One region of the Bradyrhizobium sp. NDS-1 genome, then DNA from elsewhere that is predicted to be linked to it. Evidence: riboswitches for the same ligand, from Rfam matches in the RefSeq annotation. Region 1 holds a riboswitch; the other holds the start of a gene.
What was found. A riboswitch is a leader RNA that binds a small molecule or an ion and turns the genes downstream of it on or off. The one in region 1 is predicted to bind cobalamin.

Region 1 (10,543 bases):
GCGCTCCCGCACTCGCCGAAAGCCCGTCCGGCCGCGCCGGAGGTACCAGCGACATGAAGGCCGGCACGCCCGCGCGAGCAGCAGCATGCGCGGCGCACAGCGCCAGCATGACGGCGAATGGATCGGCGATCGTCGCAAGCGCGCTCCAGCGCAGGCCGATCGACAGGATCAGCGCGCAGACGCCATAGGTGCCGATCCGGCTGTCGCGCATGATCTCGAGCTTGCGCTCGCGTGTCCGCCCGCCGCCGAGCCCATCGGCGGTGTCGGCAAGCCCATCTTCATGGAGCGCGCCGGTGATGAGGGCGGTCGTGGCCAACGCGAGCAGGGCGGCAACGTTCGGCGTCAGTCCGAAACGGCTGGCGATCGTGTAGACCAGTGCGCCGGCAAGGCCGACCAGCAGCCCCGCGACGGGAAGGGCCCATGTGGCCCGCGCAACGGCGCCGTCGCCCGCAGGCTTCGACGATCCCACAGGGAGGATTGTCACGAACGATGCGGCCATCCTGAGATCGGCAATGATGTGTTTGAGAAACTCGATACCCGGTGTCATTTCAGCTTCATCGGCAGGCCGGCAACGACGAACTCGACCTCATCGGCAACGGCCGCTATCATCTGGTTCATGATCCCGGCGGCGTCACGGAAGCTGCGGGCCAGCGCGTTGTCGGGAACGATCCCGAGGCCGACTTCGTTGGTGACGAAGACGACGGGACTTTTCAGACGGGGCAGGGTGCCGGCGAGCTCGCTCACCTCATGTTCCCAATCACGTTGTTCATGCATCAGGTTGGAGAGCCACAGCGTCAGGCAATCCACCAGCCTCGCGCCGCCGCCATCGGTTGCGACCAGGACATCGACGAGATCGAGCGGCACCTCGCGCTCGATCCAGTCGCTTCCGCGACGCGCGCGATGCCTGGCGATACGCTCCTCCATCTCGGTGTCGAGCGCCTCAGCCGTCGCCACATAGACGGGCTGGCCGGGAAAGGCGCGCGTGCGCATTTCCGCACGCTTGCTCTTGCCCGATCGCGCTCCGCCCGTGATCAAGATGACGGCCATCAAACTCTCCTGTGGGCCTGACTAATCACCAAACGCAGCCAAAGACAAAGCCGAAATCAGGCGGCTGGGGGCTTGCGCTCGCGCCTCGCTTTGCGCAACAGGGGCGGGACAGGAGGCGGGTGTGGACTTTGCGGGCGCGATGGTGGTGGCGATGGCGGTGGATGCCCTGCTGGGCTGGCCGTCGTGGCTGTTCGCGCGGATCGGGCATCCCGTGACCTGGCTGGGGCGGCTGATCGGCGCTGTCGATACCGGCTGGAATCGCGCGGCCGATCCGCCGGCTCTTCGCCGGGGCGCGGGCGTTGCCGGCGCGCTTCTCGTGATCGCGCTCTCCGTCGCACTCGGCTGGATGCTTCAATCCTTGCTGCCCTTGGGCTGGATCCAGATCGTGGTGATCGGCATCCTGGCCTGGCCCCTGGTCGCGTCGCGCTCGCTCCATGATCACGTCGCCGCCGTCGCGCATCCCCTGATGGCTGGCGATATCGCTGCCGCGCGCGAGGCGGTCTCGCGCATCGTCGGCCGCGATCCCGCGGCGCTCGATGAAGCCGGCATCGCGCGTGCGGCGATCGAGAGTCTCGCCGAGAACGCCTCCGACGGCATCGTGGCGCCCGTGTTCTGGGGTGCGCTGTTCGGATTGCCCGGGATTCTGGGTTACAAGGCGATCAACACGCTGGACTCCATGATCGGCCATCGCAGCGAACGTCATGAAGCCTTCGGCTGGGCCGCGGCGCGCATCGACGATGTCGCAAACTTCATTCCGGCGCGGCTGACCGGATTTCTGTTCGTGCTGCTGGCACCGCGGCGATCCGATGCGCTGTCCTGCATGACGCGCGATGCGCGCCGTCATCGTTCGCCCAACGCCGGCTGGCCGGAAGCGGCCATGGCAGGCGGGCTCGGTGTGCGGCTCAGCGGCCCCCGGATCTATCACGGCAGCGTCACCGACGAGCCCTGGCTGAACGAGGGCGCGCGCGATCCGCGTGCTGCCGACATCGGCGAGGCACTGACGGTCTACCGCCGCGCCATGCTGCTGCTCGCAGGCCTGCTTGCGATCCTGGCCTTCGCGTGAAACAACGAGGCATGCGCGAGCACGGTGGAAATCTGGATCAGGCCCAGCAGCGTTTTGGCGGACGCGCGGAGGATTGGATCGACCTCTCGACCGGAATCAACCGGTTGCCTTATCCTGTGGGAGAGGTGGGTTCGCGCGCCTGGAGTGCGCTGCCCTCGCGCGACGAGATCGACGCCTTGCATCAGGCCGCGCGGCACGCGTACCGCACGAGCGCGCCGATCGTCTCACTTGGCGGCGCGCAGGCGGCCATCCAGTTGCTGCCGCAACTCGCGGCCCCCGGCCGCGCGCGCATTCTCGCGCCGACCTATAATGAATATGCAGGCGTATTGTCGGCTGCAGGCTGGGACGTCCAGGAGGTCGGGGAGCTCGACGCGCTGGCGGGCGCGGATCTCGCCATCGTCGTCAATCCCAACAATCCCGATGGCCGGTGTCATTCGCCGGAGGGTTTGCTGACACTGCTGCCGCGCGTCGGCCGTCTCGTGATCGACGAGAGCTTTGTCGATGCCACTCCGCAGCTGTCGCTCGCGCCGGAAGCGGATCGGCAGGGGCTGCTGATCCTGCGCTCGTTCGGTAAGTTCTATGGCCTTGCCGGACTGCGGCTCGGCTTCGCGCTTGGCGGTGGGGCTGATGTGGCCAAGCTCGCGGCGGCTTCGGGGCCATGGCCGGTCTCAGGTGCAGCGATCGCGATCGGTTGTCGCGCGCTGCACGACGATGCCTGGGCCGAGGCCACGATCGCGCGGCTTGCGCGCGACTGCGTTCGTCTCGACGAGATGGCGCGCGCGCAGGGATGGCGGTTCGTCGGCGGAGCGTCGCTGTTTCGTCTCTACGAGATGCCCGACGCACGTGCTGCGCAGGAGAAGCTGGCGCATGGCTATATCTGGTCGCGCGTGTTCGCACAAAAGCCGACATGGTTGCGCCTCGGCCTTCCCGGCAGCGAATCCGACTGGTTGCGCCTCGCCGAGGTCCTAGCGCGCTAGCGCCAGCAGGCCTTCGACGTCGAGATGCTTCTCGATGTGGTCGGCGAGGGCATCCAGCGCGCTTTCGACCCTGGTGTGATAGGGCTCGTTGCCCGCGGGAATGTCGAGCTTTGCCAGGAATGCCCTGCGAAAATCGTCCGACGTGAACAGGCCGTGCAAATAGCTGCCCTGCACGCGTCCGTCGCGCGAGATCGCGCCTTCCGGCGCGCCGTTCAACGTTGCGAAGGGACGTGCGCGATCCGGCCCGTCGGTGCGGCCGATGTGGATTTCGTACGCTTCGATCGGCTGCCCCGTGGCGGCATGTACGGCCGCGACACGTGTCAGCGTCTTCTGCGGGCTCATTGCCGTCGCCACATCCAGCAGCCCAAGTCCTGGCGTGTCGCCCGCGGGACCTTCGATACCCTCGGGGTCGGCGACGCTTCGGCCCAGCATCTGATAGCCGCCGCAGAGACCGAGCACGTGGCCGCCCCTGCGGTGATGCGCGAGCAGATCGATGTCCCAGCCTTGCGCGCGCAGGAACCCGAGGTCGCCACGAGTCGATTTGGACCCCGGGATGACGACGAGGCGGACGTCGCCGGGAATGGCTTCGCCGGGACGCACCATCACGAGATCGACGCCCGGCTCGAGCTTGAGCGGATCGAGGTCGTCGAAATTGGCGATCCGCGACAGCGCGAGGCACGCGATCTTGCATTGACCGGGTCTTCGCGAGTCGGTCAGGCCCAGCGCGTCCTCGGCCGGCAGCTCGCCGGCACGCGCGAACCAGGGTAGCACGCCAAGGCCGCGCCAGCCGGTTTTCGTTTTGATTAGCCCATAGCCGTCCTCGAATAACGTGGGATCGCCGCGGAACTTGTTGATGACGAAACCCTGGATCATCGCGGCATCGTCGGGGGCGATCACCGTCTTGATGCCGACGAGCTGGGCAATGACGCCGCCTCGGTCGATGTCGCCGACCAGCACGACCGGTACGTCGGCCTTGCGGGCAAAGCCCATATTGGCGATGTCGGACTTCCGCAGGTTCACTTCTGCCGGGCTGCCGGCGCCTTCGACGAGGACGAGGTCGGCGCGCGCCTTCAGCCGCTCAAAACTCTCCAGCACAGCGCCCATCAGCGACGGCTTCATCGCGGCGTAGTCGCGTGCCCGCGCGGTCGCAATGCGCTTGCCGTGCACGATGACCTGCGCGCCGACATCGGTCTCGGGCTTCAGCAGCACCGGGTTCATGTCGGTGTGCGGCTCGACGCCGGCGGCGAGCGCCTGCAGCGCCTGGGCGCGGCCGATCTCGCCGCCATCGACGGTGACGGCCGCGTTGTTCGACATGTTCTGCGGCTTGAACGGAAGCACGCGCAGGCCGCGCTGCGTGAAGGCGCGCGCGAGGCCGGCGACGATGAGCGATTTGCCCACGTCAGAGCCGGCCCCCTGGATCATCAATGTGCGCGCCATCGAATTCAGAACTCGACGCCGGCCTGCGCCTTGATGCCGGAGCGGAAGGGATGCTTGACCAGCGTCATCTCGGTGACGAGATCGGCGATCTCGATCAGCTCGTCTTTGGCGTTGCGCCCGGTGAGGACGACATGGGTCATCTCGGGCTTTTGCGTCGTCAGGAATTCAACGACTTCGGCGATATCGAGATAATCGTAGCGCAGCGCGATGTTGATCTCGTCGAGCACGACCATGCGCAAGTTCCCATCGAGGATCAGCTGCTTGGCCTTCTCCCAGCCGGCGCGGGCGGCGGCGATGTCGCGGGCGCGGTCCTGCGTCTCCCAGGTGAAACCTTCGCCCATCGCGTGGAACTGGCAGAGGTCGCCGAAATGGCCGGTGAGCAGGCGTCTTTCGCCGGTGTCCCAGGCGCCCTTGATGAACTGCACGACTGCGCAGGGGAAGCCATGGGCGACGCAGCGGACGATCATGCCGAAGGCCGAGGAGGATTTGCCCTTGCCGGCGCCGGTGTGGACGATGATCAGTCCCTTTTCGCCGCTCTTGGTCGCCATGATCTTGTCGCGGGCGGCCTTCTTCTTCGCCATTTTCTGGGCGTGCCGGGCGTCGGTTTCCTCGGTCGTTGGGGTCTCCGGTTCAGGCGTCATCGGTCCCGGTCCTTCGGCTTGACAAGAGGCGGCCACCGGCAAATGGTGGCCCGGCGTTGGTTCCTGTCCTATGACAGGCGAAGAGGGAATGCGATAGGGTCCGAATCGGCAAGATTTGGGTCCAAACTGCAGCCGCCCCCGCGACCGTGACCGGAGAGATGCCCAAAGCCACTGATTCCTTGCGGAATCGGGAAGGCGGGGATCGAAGGGCAAAACCCTGCTCCGCAAGCCGGGAGACCTGCCAGCGCGGACGAGTTTTGGACCGGCGGACGGGGTGTTCCGCGACGGGGAAACGGGCCTTGTGAAGAATGGTCCGTGTGCCTCATCGCCTCCCGCTGTTATCTGGAAGAGGCGATGACCGTCACACTTCACGTCTGCATCACCTGCCGTGCCGGCGAGACGCCTGGCGAGGGCGAGACGACGCCCGGCAAGCGCCTGCATGGCGCGATCCTCGAGGCCGGCGTGCCCGAGGGCGTCAATGTGGTTCCCGTCGAATGCCTGTCGGCCTGCAGCCAGGGCTGCTCGGTCGCGCTGAGCGCGCCCGGCCGCTGGTCCTATGTCTATGGCCGCCTCTCGGATGCCAACGCGCGGGACGTGGTCGCGGGCGCAGCGGCCTATGCCGCGGCGCCCGACGGCTTGGTGCCCTGGCGCAGCCGCCCGGAGATCTTCCGCAAGCAGTCGCTTGCCCGTATTCCCCCCATTGCCGCGTTGCCGGAGGCCGCCGAATGAATTCGCTCGCAAAAGTCCCGGTGACGGTGGTCACGGGTTTTCTCGGCTCCGGCAAGACCACGCTGATCCAGCATCTGCTGACCAATGCAAACGGCAAGAAGCTCGCGGTGCTCGTCAACGAGTTCGGCAGCGAGGGCGTCGATGGCGAAATCCTGAAGTCCTGCGCCGATGCCAATTGCCCGGAAGAGAACATCGTCGAGCTCGCCAATGGCTGCATCTGCTGCACGGTTGCCGACGATTTCATTCCGACCATGGAGCAGCTTTTGGCGCGCCCGGTGCGGCCCGATCACATCCTGATCGAGACCTCGGGCCTCGCGCTGCCGAAGCCGCTGCTCAAAGCGTTCGACTGGCCACAGATCCGCTCGCGCATCACGGTCGACGGCGTGATCGCTCTCGCCGATGCCGAGGCTGTCGCGGCCGGCCGCTTCGCACCGGATCCGGCTGCGGTGGAAGCGCAGCGCGCGGCGGACGAAAATCTCGATCACGAGACGCCGCTGTCGGAAGTGTTCGAGGATCAGATCGCCTGCGCCGACATCGTGCTGCTGACCAAGGCTGATCTCGCGGGCGCCGCCGGCATCGAAGCTGCCAAGGCGGCGATCACCGCCGAGATGCCGCGGCGCGTGCCGATGCTGGCCGTCACCGACGGCGCCATCGATGCGCGCCTCATCCTCGGACTCGGTGCCGCCGCCGAGAACGATCTCGCCGCACGCCCCTCGCATCACGATGGCGAGGAGGAGCATGAGCATGATGATTTCGCCTCGGTCGTGATCGATCTGCCCGAAGTCACCGACGTCGACGCGCTGGTTGCCTCCGTCCAGCGCCTGGCGCGCGAGCAGAACGTGCTGCGCGCCAAAGGCTATATCGCGGTCGCGGGAAAGCCGATGCGCCTGTTGCTGCAGGCGGTCGGCGAGCGCGTGCGTCACCAGTTCGACAAGCCCTGGGGTGCAGGTGTCAGGCAGTCCAGGCTCGTCGTGATCGGTGAGCACGGCGATATCGACGAGGCCGCGATCAGGTCAGGACTAGGTATCTGATGCACGTCGTTTTCCGCGAGAGCCGCGGTCTCGAAGAGACCGCGACGCCAAGGGACATCGGCCAGGACCCGGCCGATCTCGTGGTGCTCTCGTATTCGGATTCCGATCTCGCCGCTTTCGCGGCCGGTTGGCGGCGCGGCCGGAACAGCCTGCCGTCGCTGCGGCTCGCCAATCTCGCGGAGCTGCGTCATCCGCTATCGGTCGACACCTACATCGACCGCACGCTGTCGCAGGCGCGCGGCATCCTCGTGCGCCTGATCGGCGGGGAGTCCTATTGGGCGTATGGATTGGCGGCCCTTCAACGACTGGCCAGGGATCGTGACATCGTCCTCGCCGTGCTGCCGGCCGATGGCCATGACGATGCGCGGCTCGACGCGTACTCGACCTTGCCAGTCTCGACGCTGCGCCGGCTCAAGGTGCTCTGCGACACCGGCGGCACGGTCGCCGCGCAAGCTGCGATCGCGCAACTGGCGTTGGCCTCGGGCCTCTATGCCGGTCCTGTTGTCGGCGAGATGAGCGTGCCCGAGATGGGCTTCTACGATCCCGCCCGCGGCGTCATTGCGGCCCCCGTGGGCGGTGGAGGGAAGCCGCGCGCGCTCGTGACGTTCTATCGCTCCTATCTCACCGCCGCGGACACCGGCCCGGTCGATGCCTTGATCGCGGCGCTGCGCGAGAAGGGGTTTGACGCCTGCGGCGTGTTCGTCACCTCGCTGAAGGCGGCGGGCGTTGCCGACTGGCTGTGCGGCTATCTCGCGCAAAATCCTCCGGCGGTGATCGTCAACGCGACGGCATTCTCGGCCCTGGGTGACGACGGCACGACGCCGTTCGACGTCGCATCGTGCCCTGTGTTCCAGGTCGCGCTCTCGACGGCGCGGCGCGAGGACTGGGCGGAGTCGCTACGCGGCCTCTCGCCCGGTGATCTCGCAATGCACGTGGTGCTGCCCGAGGTCGACGGCCGCCTGTTCGCGGGCGTGGTGAGCTTCAAATCCGCCGGGGAGCGCGACTCCGATCTGCAGTTCTCGCATCTGGCCCATAGGCCCGATGAGGAGCGCGTGAAGGCCGTCACCGCACGCGTCGCAGCCTGGAGGCGCTTTGCGGAAAAGCCCGTTGGTGAGAAACGGCTGGCACTCGTGCTCTCGAACTATCCGGGACGCCCGCACCAGATCGCGCATGCCGTCGGTCTCGACGCGCTGGCGTCTGTCGAGGCCTTGCTGTCCGATCTCGTCGAGGTCGGTTTCGATGTTGCGCCGGTCCATGCGCTCGGTGAAGCGCTGCTCGAGCAAAGTTTGACCTGGAGCGTCGCCGATTATCGCGCGGCAGTCTTGTGTCTGCCGCAGTCCTTGCAGGACGATCTCGCGCAAGCCTGGGGCGCGCCGGAGGAAGATCCGAGTTGCCGCAACGGCGCGTTCCACTTCGCCGCGATCCAATGCGGCCGCTCGATCATCGCGGTCCAGCCCGAGCGCGGCGATGCGGCCATGCGCGATGCCGATTATCACGATCTCGCCCGCACGCCGCGCCACGCTTATGTCGCGTTCCATCTCTGGCTCCGCGAGCAGGGGATCGATGCCGTCGTGCACATGGGCGCGCATGGAACGCTGGAATGGCTGCCCGGCAAATCCGTGGCGCTGTCATCGCGCTGCTGGCCGGAAGCGCTGATCGGCGATCTTCCCATCATCTATCCTTTCATCGTCAACGACCCCGGCGAGGCCGCGCAGGCCAAGCGTCGCATCGGCGCGGTGACGATCGGTCATCTGCCGCCACCGCTGGAAGCCTCCGCGGTACCGGAAGGGCTGCGCCGGCTCGAACGTCTCCTCGACGAATATTCGACCGCCGACGGTCTCGATCCTGCGCGCCGTCAGCGGCTCATCGCTGCGATCCGCGAGGAAGCGCGCGCCGCCGGCCTCGAAGACGATCTCGGCCTCGATGCATCGGCCGCACCGGCCGAAGCCATCCCGCGAATCGACCGCTTCGTCTGTGACCTCAAGGAAAGCCAGTTCGGCGACGGCCTGCACGTATTCGGCCGCGGCGCCTGCGGCGAAGCGGAGCGTGAAGCGCTGCGGGCAGCGCTTGCCGGCCGGCGTGTCGCGCCAGGGCCGTCGGGCTCGCCCTATCGCGGACGCCAGGACGTGCTGCCGACCGGGCGCAATCTCTTTGCCGTCGACCCGCGCGCGGTGCCGACGCCGTCCGCGCATGCGCAAGGCATCAAGCTCGCCGAAGAGCTGCTGCGCCGTCACTTGCAGGACCACGGCGACTGGCCGAAAGGGCTCGTGATCGATCTCTGGGGCTCGGCGACAATGCGCACCGCCGGCGAGGAATTCGCCATGGCGCTGCATCTGGCCGGCCTCGCGCCGCGCTGGGATCACGCCTCCGGCCGCGTCACCGGCTACGACATCATCGCGCCGGCCGAGCTCGGCCGCCCCCGCATCGATGTCACGCTGCGGGTCTCCGGCCTGTTCCGCGATGTCTTCGCGGGTCTCGCGCAATTGTTCGAGGCCGCTTCCGAAACGCTTGCGGCGCGTGAGGACGAGGGCGAGGAGAATCCGTATCGCCACCGCGTCTCCCGCGTGTTTGCTCCGCGGCCTGGACAATACGGCGTCGGTCTCTCGGCGATCCCTGATGCCTTCACGCCGGAGACGCGCGATGCCGCGGGCGAGGCCTGGCTGTCGGCATCGTCCTGGGCGTTCTCGTCCGATGGAGAGATGCAGCACGATCGCGCCGGCATCGAGGCGCGGCTCGGCTCGGCCGATGCCTTCGTCCACGTCCAGGACTTGCCGGAAACCGATCTGCTTCTCGCCGCCGATTACGCCGCGCATGAAGCCGGCGTTGCGGCGGCTGCGGCGCATCTCGGCGCGGCAGGACCATCGCTCTATCACCTCGACACCACGCGTCCCGAACAGCCGCGCGCGCGTACGCTGACCGAGGAGATCTCCCGTGTCGTCCGGGCGCGCGCCGCCAATCCGGCTTGGATCGCCGGCATGATGCGTCACGGTTTTCGCGGGGCCGCCGAGATCACTGCGACGCTGGAGCATATGGCCGCGTTCGCCCATCTCGCCGGGGCCGTGCCGCCGCATCTGTTCGATCTCTACTACGATGCGACGCTCGGCAATGATGACGTCCGCGCCTTCATGGCGAGCGAAAATCCGCGAGCGCTCGCCGCGATGGAAACCTGTTTCGCGCGCCTGCACGATGCCGCGCTCTGGCAAACGCGCCGCAATTCGATCGCGGCGGCGTTGCGGGAGGCATCATGAGCGCGTCTGCGGTCAAGGGCTGGTGTCCCGGCGCGCTGCGGCCGATGCAATCAGGCGACGGGCTCGTGGTGCGCGTCCGTCCGTTCGGTGGGCGTCTTGAAGCCCCGCAAATCTCAGGCCTTGCCGAACTCGCCGGGCAACACGGCAATGGTCTGATCGACGTGACGAGCCGCGCCAATCTGCAGATCCGCGGCGTCAGCGAGCAGAGCCATCGGCCGCTGCTCGACGGCCTCGCGCAACTGGCACTGCTCGATCCCGACGCCGATATCGAAGCCCGGCGCAACATTCTGGTGATGCCGTTCTGGAGCGGCGCCGACCAAACCCAGTCGCTCGCCGCCGAGCTGGAGGAGGCGCTGGCCGACAGCGGCCT
Region 2 (10,543 bases), 1.4 Mb from region 1:
GCGTCGCCCTGCTCTCCAAGCTCCGCTTCGACGAGACCAAGTCGGGCCTCGCCGGCGACGACGAGGATGCGCATGCCCGTTTCCTCGAAGGCGTGGTGACGCTCAAGCGCGGGGTCCTGCGCATCGCCTGCCTCTATCTGCCCAATGGCAACCCGGTCGGGACCGAGAAATATCCCTACAAGCTCAAGTGGATGTCGCGGCTTCTTGACTATTCGAAGGAGCGTCTCAAGACCGAGGAGCCGCTGATCCTCGCCGGCGACTTCAACGTCATCCCGCATGCCCGCGACGTGCACAATCCCGCCGCCTGGACCGAGGACGCACTGTTCAAGACCGAGACCCGGGAGAGCTTTCAGTCCCTGCTCGGCCTCGGCCTCACCGACGCCTTGCGCGCCGTCACCGACGAACCGGGGCTGTACACCTTCTGGGATTACCAGGCCGGTGCCTGGCAGAAGAACCATGGCCTGCGGATCGACCATCTGCTGCTGTCGCCGCAGGCCAGCGACCGGCTCGCCAATGTCGGGATCGACAGCTATGTGCGGGCTTGGGAGAAGCCGTCGGACCACGTGCCGGTGTGGGCGGATCTCGATCTGGAGGCGGCGTAGGCCGCCTCAGAGAACTATTCCCTACGACCCTGCACCCACTGCTCCAGCATCTGCAGGGCCATGGCGCGGTCGTCGTCGGAGGCCTTGGCGAAGGCGCGGTTGTAGCTTTCCTTGATCCAGCTCTCTTCGGCACCGGCGCTGTCACGCGCCAAGGTGAGCCACATCAGGCCGCGCGCGGCCTGCCGCGGCAGGCGGTCGCCGTTGAACAGCATCTGACCGAGCAGCGCCTGGGCCTGGTGCTGGCCCTTCTGGGCGGCGAGGCCGAGCCAGCGTGCGCCGTAGCGGAAATCCTCACGCGAGGCGTCCGGCGTCTTCAGGTACAGGCGGGCGAGATCGTATTGCGCATCGGCATTGCCGAAATAGGAGGCCGCATAGGAGAACATCTCCCGCGCCCGCTCCGGGTCCGACTTGACCTTCGAGTTCGGGATGCCGCTGAGATAGTAGCGGCCGAGCGCGACGAAGGCATTGGCCACGATCTGCGCCTGCGGCGCCGAGGGGCTGTCCTCGGCATGCGCATTGGCAACCCGGCTGAAATATTCGAAGGCGCGCAGATCGTCCTGGGCGACGCCGTCGCCATTGGCGTACATGCGGCCGAGCTTCCACTGCGCGATGGGGTGGCCGCCCTCGGCGGCATATTGCAGCGCACTGAGCGAGGTCTCCTGAGGCACGGCCGCCGGCGCGACCTTGCCGCGCACGGCCGCCGCGGTCCCCGGCAAGGTGGTCACGACCGGGAAAGCCGCGTCCTTCGGGTTGACCGGAGCGCCGTCGAAGGCAAGCGCCGGCGCGGCCAGCGCGATGGCCCCCAACACAAACGCAACTGTGGCACGCCTAGATGTCCGCATAGCACTGTTTCTCGTGCGCGCCGCCCGGATGGGTCACTGCCCCCCCGACCGCTGGTCCAACCTGCTGAGCATATTTCCAGAGCGCACCCGACGTGTGGTTAGTCGCGCGAGCGCTCCATTTGGTTTTGCGCTGGGCGAGTTCGGCGTCGCTCAATTTTACGTTAAGGGTACCGGCAACGGCGTCGATCTCGATGATGTCGCCGTCCTCGAGCAGCCCGATCGGGCCGCCAATGGCGGCTTCCGGCCCGACATGGCCGATGCAGAAGCCGCGGGTGGCGCCGGAGAAGCGGCCGTCGGTGATGAGCGCGATCTTGCCGCCCATACCCTGGCCGGTCAGCGCCGCGGTGGTCTGGAGCATTTCCCGCATGCCGGGGCCGCCCTTCGGCCCCTCGTAGCGGATCACGATGACTTCGCCTTCGCGGTAGGTGCGCTTCTGGACCGCCTCGAAAGCATCCTCCTCACGGTCGAAGCACCTGGCCGGACCGGTAAACCTGAGGTTGGACATTCCCGCGACTTTCACGATCGCACCTTCTGGCGCCAAATTGCCCTTCAGGCCAACCACACCGCCTGTGACGGTGATGGGCTTGTCTGCCGGGTGCACCACGTCCTGGTGCGGATTCCACTTCACGCTCTTGAGGTTTTCAGCGATCGTGCGGCCCGTGACGGTAAGGCAATCACCGTGCAGGAAGCCGTTGTCGAGCAGCGTCTTCATCAGAAGCGGTATGCCACCTACTTCAAACATGTCTTTGGCGACATAACGGCCACCCGGCTTCAAATCCGCGACATATGGTGTCTTTTTGAAGATTTCGGCGACGTCGAATAAGTCGAACTTGATGCCGCACTCATGCGCGATCGCCGGCAGGTGCAGCGCAGCATTGGTCGAGCCGCCGGAGGCTGCAACCACGGCAGCCGCGTTCTCCAGCGCCTTGCGGGTGACGATGTCGCGCGGCCGGATGTTCTGGGCGATCAGGTCCATCACCTTCTCGCCCGCGGTCATGCAGAAGGCGTCGCGGATTTCATACGGTGCCGGCGCACCGGCCGAGTAAGGCAGCGCAAGGCCAATCGCCTCGGAGACGGTCGCCATGGTGTTGGCGGTGAACTGCGCGCCGCAGGCGCCCGCCGAGGGGCAGGCCACGCGCTCGATCTCGTCGAGGTCCTCGTCCGACATGGCGCCGACCGAGTGCTTGCCGACGGCCTCGAACATGTCCTGCACGGTGACCTGCTGGCCGCGGAAATTGCCGGGCAGGATCGAGCCGCCATAGATGAAAATCGAGGGCACGTTGAGACGGACCATCGCCATCATCATGCCCGGCAGCGACTTGTCGCAGCCGGCGAGCCCGACGAGCGCGTCATAGGCATGGCCGCGCACGGTCAGCTCGACCGAATCGGCGATGCATTCGCGCGACGGCAGCGAGGAGCGCATGCCGTCGTGCCCCATGGCGATCCCGTCGGTCACGGTGATGGTGCAGAACTCGCGCGGGGTGCCGCCGGCCGACGCCACGCCCTTCTTCACCGCCTGGGCCTGGCGCATCAGCGCGATGTTGCAGGGAGCGGCTTCATTCCAGCAGGAGGCGACGCCGACGAAGGGCTGGTGGATCTGGTCGGTGGTCAGACCCATGGCGTAGAAATAGGACCGATGGGGCGCGCGCGCAGGGCCTTCCGTCACGTGACGGCTCGGCAGCCTCTGCTTGTCAATCTTCGCGCTCATCGCAAACCAGTTTCCCCGGTCAACCCTTTCAGACCCGAAAAATCAGAGCCAAGATTTTAATCGACCTTGGGATTTCTCGTGACGTCGAGGACTGCCTGCTACCTCCAGAACTTAGAGCGATTTTATTCATGTTTGGGTGTGGCCAAAAAGCGGCGGTGATGCGAACCGCCGGTGATGACGGTTAAATCCGAGATGAGTGTTGCGGAGACAGCACAATCGTTACCGGGAAGACACGGATTTGCACACTCCAATACCTCACAAGGCAAGACAGTCCGCAACCTTTGATTTCAAGGTCAGGAGAGCGCGCCAGCATCGCACTGAATGACGGAGATGCCCGCAGGTGAGTCGGCGACAGGGTCCAAGGCCGTGACATGGGCCCCGGCTCAGCAGCGCACCGCCAAAGCGGCGCTGCGCTGCGTCCGGAGCTGAGTGGCGCACGCTCTCCCAACGACGCCCATTGTCGTGATCTCCTCGCGATGACTGAGTGTGAGGCGGCAGCCTGTTCTCCAAGGGACACTGTCATTCTCCGCGAAGGCGGGAATCCAGTACGCCGCGGCTTCTCGGTTCAATCGCGAGCGTCTCTGGAATACTGGATCGCACGGTCAAGCCGGGCGACGACAGTGAGTGTGGCGGGACTGACATGCTTCTTCGGCCTCGCGGCGCAATTCGCCCGAGCTTTGCTTGATCACGCCACCCTCAAAACCAAGAGGGCGCAGGGAAGGCCGGGTGCCGACAGGCACCCGCGGTCCGCTGCGCGAAATGCACGCGCAAAAAGAACCGCACAGCAGCATACAGGTGGTGCCGATCACTCGGCCTTCCCTGCGCGATGGTCGGACGGCTTATGCCGTGCTCTCCCGGGAGCCGAACTTTCCTCTGGCCTCCCTCGCCCTGCGAATTGGATGATGCAGTCCGCCCGGTCGGGCTCGCTCGCACCTTCGCAGACAGCTTGACCGTGGCAATGACGGCCAGGACCACACGGTTTTGCCGTACGCACGGCCCGCCATGTCGCCGCAGTATTCCCAGCCCTGTCGACGGAGCTGAGAACTTACAGGCGAGACGAAGCCTGGCAGCGCCGTCGTCCGCACGCGGTTACGGGCTCACAGGGACTACCCGCCCTGCCCGCACCTCTCGCGCCGACGCTGCCGCGTCCACCGCAGACCCGGCTCGCGAAAATGACGACCTCATGATCGCCCCTCTTGAGTGAGCCGGGATGCACGACACATACGCCGAAACCGAATTTCGGTAAAGTGGAATATTTTTGCGACGCTGGGTTGACAGAGGCCGACACAGGCGCGATCGTCCCATCACGCTCTGGTCCATTGACTGGCGTGCTGATCAGAAAGTTGCGCCGGCCTTGAGCAGATAGGTGCGGCCGGGCAGCGGATAAGCGCTGAAGCGGCCGTCCGTGAAGGTGCTTGCGATGGCGTAATCGTAGTAGAGCGCATTCAGCACATTGTTGACGCTGAGCGACCAGAAGTAGCGGTCAACCTGGCCGCTGAGCTTGAGGTCGATCGTGCCGTTGGCGGGAATCGGCTTCTGTGTGCCCGCCTGATCGTTGTCCATGCGCCGCTCGCTCCAGAACCGCGCGGTGGCGTCGAGCACCAAATAGTTCTGCCAGATGTTCCAGGTGACGCCCGCACTCGCGGTGTAGCGCGACACCAGCGGCACGTCATTGCCGGTCCAGATGCCTTCGCGGAAGACGGCGCGGGTATAGGCCATGCCGGAGCGCAGCAGCAGAGCGTCGTTGACGCGATAGGACAGGCTGGTCTCCGAGCCGTAGCGGCGGGTCGGATCGAGGTTGGTGTTGTAGAACAGCACCGGGTTGAAATGGACCTCGTTGGTGAGGTCCATCAGATAGAGGCTGCTCTGCAGCTGCAGTCCGCCGCCCTTGATGCGCAGGCCGCCCTCGATGTCCTGCGAGGTCTGGGTCTTGAGTTGAAACGTTTGCGGGATCGCAGCGAAGGTCAGGGGATCGAAGGACGGCCCTGAGGACAGGCGCTCGTCCACGTCGGGCGTGCGGAACGCGCGCGCGGCGCGGCCGAACAGCGAGACCACCTCATTGAGGCGATGCTCGGCCCCGAGATGCAGCGCATATTGGGTTTCATCGCTCTGGAGCGGGAGGGCGCCGATGTCGGCGTTGAACGGCGCCGCCGGGTCGAAATTGTCGCGCGCCGCAAGATTGATCGTCTGCACCCGCGCGCCATAGGAAATGTCGGTCGCAGGCGACACGCCCAATGTGTGCTGAAAATAGCCCGCAACCGTCTGCTGCCTGAGGTCGTAATTATGCCAGGGGGAGAGCCCCTGCCCGGCGCCGCGGTTCTGCTGAAAGCTCGCATCGTAATAGTCGATGCCGGTGAGGAGCTGCGATGGCATTCCGAGCAGCAGGCTCTTCACGCTGAGCCGCGGTGTGATCGACCACGTGGTCAGATGGGAATCGGCATAGGTCGACGTGAAGAAGCCCGGAACCGGCACCGGGCTGGAGAAGAACGCACTCTGCTGTTTCTTGTCGCGCACGCCGCCGTCGACGATGAGATCGACTCCGTTGACGAGGGTCTTGGTGAAGCCCGCGGTCGCGCTGAAGCCCTGCTGGTTGGCATAGTTGAACGGCGTGCTGGTCCCTCGCCGGTCGGTCGCGACCTCGTCGAGGCCGATCGATGGGTCGACGGTGCGCCCGCCCGGCAGCCGCAACTCCTGATGATCGCCCGTGACGGTGAGAAAAGCGGTCAGGCCCGGTGTCGCGTAATTGAGATTGCCGACGCCGTTCTGCTGGGAATAGCGATTATTGTCGCGGTAGCCATCGGTCCTGACGGCATTGCCATAGAACGAGGTCGACCACGGACCGGAATTGAGCGAGGTCGAGACGTTGCCGAGCCCCGTGTTGAACGAGCCGAAGCCGGCCTCGATGCGCGCGGTCACGGGCGGTCCGCCGACGCCGCTTTTGGTGACGATGTTGATCACGCCGCCGACCGCGTTGTCGCCATAGAGCACCGCTCCGGAATTGCCGCGCGTGATCTCGATACGCTCGATGGAATTGAGCGGGATGGTGGAAAGGTCCACCTGTGCCATGTCGACGTCGTTCAGCCGCCGTCCGTTGACCAGCACCAGCGTGTTGGCGGTTGCAAACGCGCCGAAGCCGCGCAGGTCCACGCCGGTCTTGGCACCGATCGGGCCGCCATAGAACGTCGTGATCTGGGCCCCCGGCGTCTGCGTCGCGATGATCTCGGCCAGCGTCTGCGACGGCGCGTGCGCGATATCCGCGGCCGTGACGACGGTCGTGGCAGCACCGACGATACCGCCGTTGCCGGCGACAGCCTCGACGGCCGAGCCGGCGCCATTGCCCGACGGCGCGACATCGGCCGTCGCGCGGGGCCTCGTCGCGCCGTCACCGGTCGCCCTGGCCCGCGTGCGGTTCTGGTCGTCGGGCTTGGTCACTTCAATCGGTGGCAGCTGCTCGGCAAGGACCTGCTGGGCGAAGGCCGGAGAGAGATCGAGCGAATGGAAGGCAACGGACGCGAACAGGCCAGCGCTGAGGCGCCCGGCGGCAGAGACAAGACGGGACACAATTGTAAACCTCGGTATGACGTCAGTGGCACGTCACAGCGAACGAGGTTTCACGGTGGAGCGATGGATTGCTCCGGTGAAGCCGATGTCTGCACTCCCCGACCGACATCTTCGCGTGTGACCACGGCTGACGGCAGGTCTCCTGGCTCGCGGGTCGTTACCTTACGTCGCCTTCCCAGGACCGAGTTCCCAGTGGCATAGGACGAAAGATTCACCGCTTACAGTTGCGGGGGCAGCCGTGGCGTTGAGACAATTCCCGTTGGGACAATCCCGCACCACATTCCCTTTTGATCTCCCTGAGGAGAACCGTCACCGATCAACTTACGTGTCGTTCCGCCGGGGAGTCAATCGACCGGTGGCCGTTGTCACCGCGCTCAGGTCCGCCCTCGCAAACGCTGGGCCTGTGCCCAGGCGGCAGCGACGTCGCGTGGCGGAACATCGACGCGCTTGATCGGAGTCAATTCGCCGGAGGCCGAGACGATCGCGGTTTCCTCGCGTCGGCAGCGCGTGCAGACAAAGCGGACCTCATGCGGGGACGCCCACCAGCTCGATCGCTTCACGTTGACCGCCATCGGCCAGGCATCGCAGTGCGAGCAGGACACCAGAAATCGACCGGGATCGAGCATACCCATTTCATCGGACTCCGCGTCCTTCCGCTTCTTCAATGATTAACCCAGGTGAATCGTTCCGGTGCCCAAGCACCGCCGGTTGCTCTCAGCGCGCGCCCTTGAGGGTGCAGGAGGTCGTGCACGTGACCGTGGTGCCGCGATCGCAGGATCTGCAGGCATTGACACACTGGTTCATGTCGCGGGGATTGTACGAGCTGTAGTTCCGCATCGGGCAGGCCGATGTCGAGCCGGTGATGTCCTGATCCTGATTGCAGGACGCCATCATGAGCGCAAATATGATCACGGCAACGAGGCGCATGTGATTGCCCTGTCGAGCATGGCAAATGACACTCGCGAGGCACGCTGCACTGCAGCGAACCCCGGCCTTCCCAGCACGAGCGATCGCTCGCTGCGTCAAGGATGCGCGCCAAACCTTAAGAACGGATTGCAGCCGGCCTCAGGCCGCGGCCTTGGTCGCGATCGCCTGCCGCATGTCCGTCGCCAACTGACGGTACTGCTCCGAAAGCTTCAGATAGAACTCGCGCTTGGTGCTGTCGGTCGCGAGCTTGGCAATCAGCTCGCATTCGGCGGTCAGCGTCTCGAACCGTTCCAGCCTGTCCTGAAGTTCCGTCATCGGCGTGTCCCCGTCAAACGCCTCAAGGACATCCAACCTAAGCCCGGGAAATAGGTCACGGCGAACATCGTTATCGAGTAGAAACAATTTTTCCGGGGCGGCAGCTATTTGCTGTCCAGCCGCCAGGCGCCGTCCCAGCCGGCGTCCGGCGGGCTCGCCTCGAACTGCGCGATGCGGCCGAGCATCGCGCGCGACGGTCCGTCGCCGGGGACGGCTTCGAGCGCCGCGTTGAAAGCAGCGCGCGCCTCCTCGAAGCGCCGGGCGCGATAGGCGGCGAGCGCTTCGGCATAGTGCATGCGCAGGCTGTCCTGTGCGCCGGTGAGCGCGCCCGCCCTCGCCATCACTTCGAAGATCGCCTGCGGCGCGCTCTGGCCGGCGACCGCGAGACGATCGATCTCGCGCAGTTCGAGCCGCGATCCGACCGCATCAGCGGTGGCCTGCGCGATCAGGATGCGGGTGCCGTAAACCTTGTTGACGGCCTCCAGCCGGGAAGCGAGGTTCACGGCATCCCCCATCACCGTAAAGCTCATCATCAATTCGGAACCGATGCTGCCGGTCAGGACCTCGCCGGTGGCGATGCCGACCCGCAAATCGCACGGCGCCGGCATGGCGCGGATGCCGAGCAGGTCGGGCAGCTGCTTCTGGAGCGCCGGCACCTGCTCGGTCATCTCGATGGCGGCGAGGCCCGCGAGCAACGCCTGCTCGTCGTCCTCGATGAAGGGCGGGCCCCAATAGGACATGATGGCATCGCCGATATATTTGTCGATGATGCCGCGATTGCCCCTGATGGGGGCGGACATCACCGTGAAATAATGGTTCATCACTCGCACGAGCCCGCGCGGGGTCATGCCCTCGCTCATCGCGGTGAAGCCGCTCATGTCGCAGAACATGATGGTCATGACCCGGCGCTCGCCGTCGATCGCGATCTCCGGCCGGTCGATCAGCCCCTGCACCACCTTGGGATCGATGTAGCGGCCAAAGGTCTCGCGGACGCGCTCGTTGTGCCTGAGCTGCTCGGTCATGCGGTTGAACGCCGCGGCGAGTTCGCCGATCTCGTCCTGGGTGGAGACGGTGATGGTCTTGTCGAAGCGACCGGCTTCGACCTCGCGGGTGCCGGCGAGCAGCAGCCGCACCGGGCGCGTGATACCGCTGGACACCAGGAGCGCAAAGGCAAATCCGAGCACCGCCGCGAGCAAGGTCACGGCTCCCGACACGATGATGGCCTGGTATTGGCGGCCAATCACTTGCGACGTCGAGAAGAAGACCTGCGTCAGCATGTCGGCCCTGATCGCGTCGACCTTCCGGTTGAACGCATCGCGCAGGGTGTCCAGCTGTTCCAGCGTGGCGCGGGCCTGGACCACGTCCTTGGCCTCGATCTGCTTGAGCAGTTTCGCATTGCCCTCGTCCAGATTGCGCCGCAACTCGGTGACGGCGCTCTCGATGCGGACGTCGAGCCGTGCCAGCGCGGCATTGTCGGAATACGTCCTGGGATCATCGATGATCGCGTTGATGAGCTTGCGCGCTGCCTCGGCTTCTTCCTCGAACTTGCGGTCCAATGCCTCGAAGTCGCGAAGCCGCGCCGCATACGTCTCCTCGTCCGACGACGCCCCCATCTTGGTCATGACCATTTGCCGCAGCGCCAGGGCGCGCTCCAGCGAACGGATATTGGCGCGGGCCAGATGGCTGTAGGCCGGGATGTAGCGGTTGGTCAGCTCGCCCAGGAGGACACCGACCTGGCTCGACATCACCATCGACAGGATCGAGGTGACCAGCATCAGGACGATCAATCCGAGGGCGATGCCGACGATCTTGCGCCGGATCGACTGGTTGAAAATCGGCATAGGCGCGGGGCAAAGGCTCAAAGGACGAAGCGAGGGATTCCATACACCGGATCGGGATTCGGGAACACGCGCAATCTGTCCCTGCTGACGCCCTGGACCCGGCCAAACCGTCGCGCGGGTCCGGTTTCGTTAACAAAGGCTTAAGAGGCCATCCTTCATTCCCCCAGCGCGGGAGTTCCCTCATCACATCCGTATTTTGCCGCATTGTTGCGACAGCGTGAGGATGCGACACGGTAGTGATGCACCGTGTCGGTGCCTTGATTCTCAAGCCGCATGTCGTCGCGGACCTTGGTTTGTAGTGGTTTCGCAGGGGGACCATGGAATGAACCAGTGCCTACGCTCGCTCGCGTGTGTCGTTGCCGTGGCCGCAATGGCCCTTCTTCCCACCGAGATGGCGGCCAAGAGCAGCCACAAATCGTCCGCGCCGAAGAAGACGCATGAGGCGAAGGGCGGCAAGCATCGCCACACGGCGGTGAAGTCGCGCCACGGCAAGCATGCCGAGGCCAGACACAAATCGAAGAAGGCCGACGAAGCGCCGTCTGACAAGCCCGCAACACCGCCGCTGACCGGCGACCTCGCCGCGCTGAAGGACGCCATCGATCTCACCCGCAAGGGCAAGACCGATGACGCGAGCGCAGCGCGCGAGCGCATCACCGATCCCGCCGGACGCAAGCTCGCGGACTGGTTCATGCTGCGCCACTCCGACAGCACGGCGAATTTCAAGCGTTACGCCGCCTTCCTCGAGGC

Region 2: another riboswitch for cobalamin. It lies ahead of RX330_RS18750 (TonB-dependent receptor); the one in region 1 lies ahead of RX330_RS25015 (DUF1636 domain-containing protein).

What each region holds. Positions count from the first base shown of each region.
Region 1 covers NZ_CP136628.1:5,327,453-5,337,995, reverse strand. Annotated here, with positions in the region: gene cobS (adenosylcobinamide-GDP ribazoletransferase) at 1-547, opposite strand, end outside; gene cobU (bifunctional adenosylcobinamide kinase/adenosylcobinamide-phosphate guanylyltransferase) at 544-1,047, opposite strand; gene cbiB (adenosylcobinamide-phosphate synthase CbiB) at 1,169-2,110, shown strand; gene cobD (threonine-phosphate decarboxylase CobD) at 2,122-3,087, shown strand; gene RX330_RS25025 (cobyric acid synthase) at 3,076-4,524, opposite strand; gene cobO (cob(I)yrinic acid a,c-diamide adenosyltransferase) at 4,530-5,165, opposite strand; cobalamin riboswitch at 5,206-5,426, shown strand; gene RX330_RS25015 (DUF1636 domain-containing protein) at 5,520-5,894, shown strand; gene cobW (cobalamin biosynthesis protein CobW) at 5,891-6,925, shown strand; gene cobN (cobaltochelatase subunit CobN) at 6,925-10,173, shown strand; gene cobG (precorrin-3B synthase) at 10,170-10,543, shown strand, end outside.
Region 2 covers NZ_CP136628.1:3,972,203-3,982,745, reverse strand. Annotated here, with positions in the region: gene xth (exodeoxyribonuclease III) at 1-602, shown strand, start outside; gene RX330_RS18760 (tetratricopeptide repeat protein) at 617-1,444, opposite strand; gene ilvD (dihydroxy-acid dehydratase) at 1,431-3,152, opposite strand; gene RX330_RS18750 (TonB-dependent receptor) at 4,488-6,713, opposite strand; cobalamin riboswitch at 6,828-7,039, opposite strand; gene RX330_RS18745 (hypothetical protein) at 7,088-7,345, opposite strand; gene RX330_RS18740 (hypothetical protein) at 7,428-7,640, opposite strand; gene RX330_RS18735 (hypothetical protein) at 7,779-7,955, opposite strand; gene RX330_RS18730 (adenylate/guanylate cyclase domain-containing protein) at 8,060-9,796, opposite strand; gene RX330_RS18725 (lytic transglycosylase domain-containing protein) at 10,119-10,543, shown strand, end outside.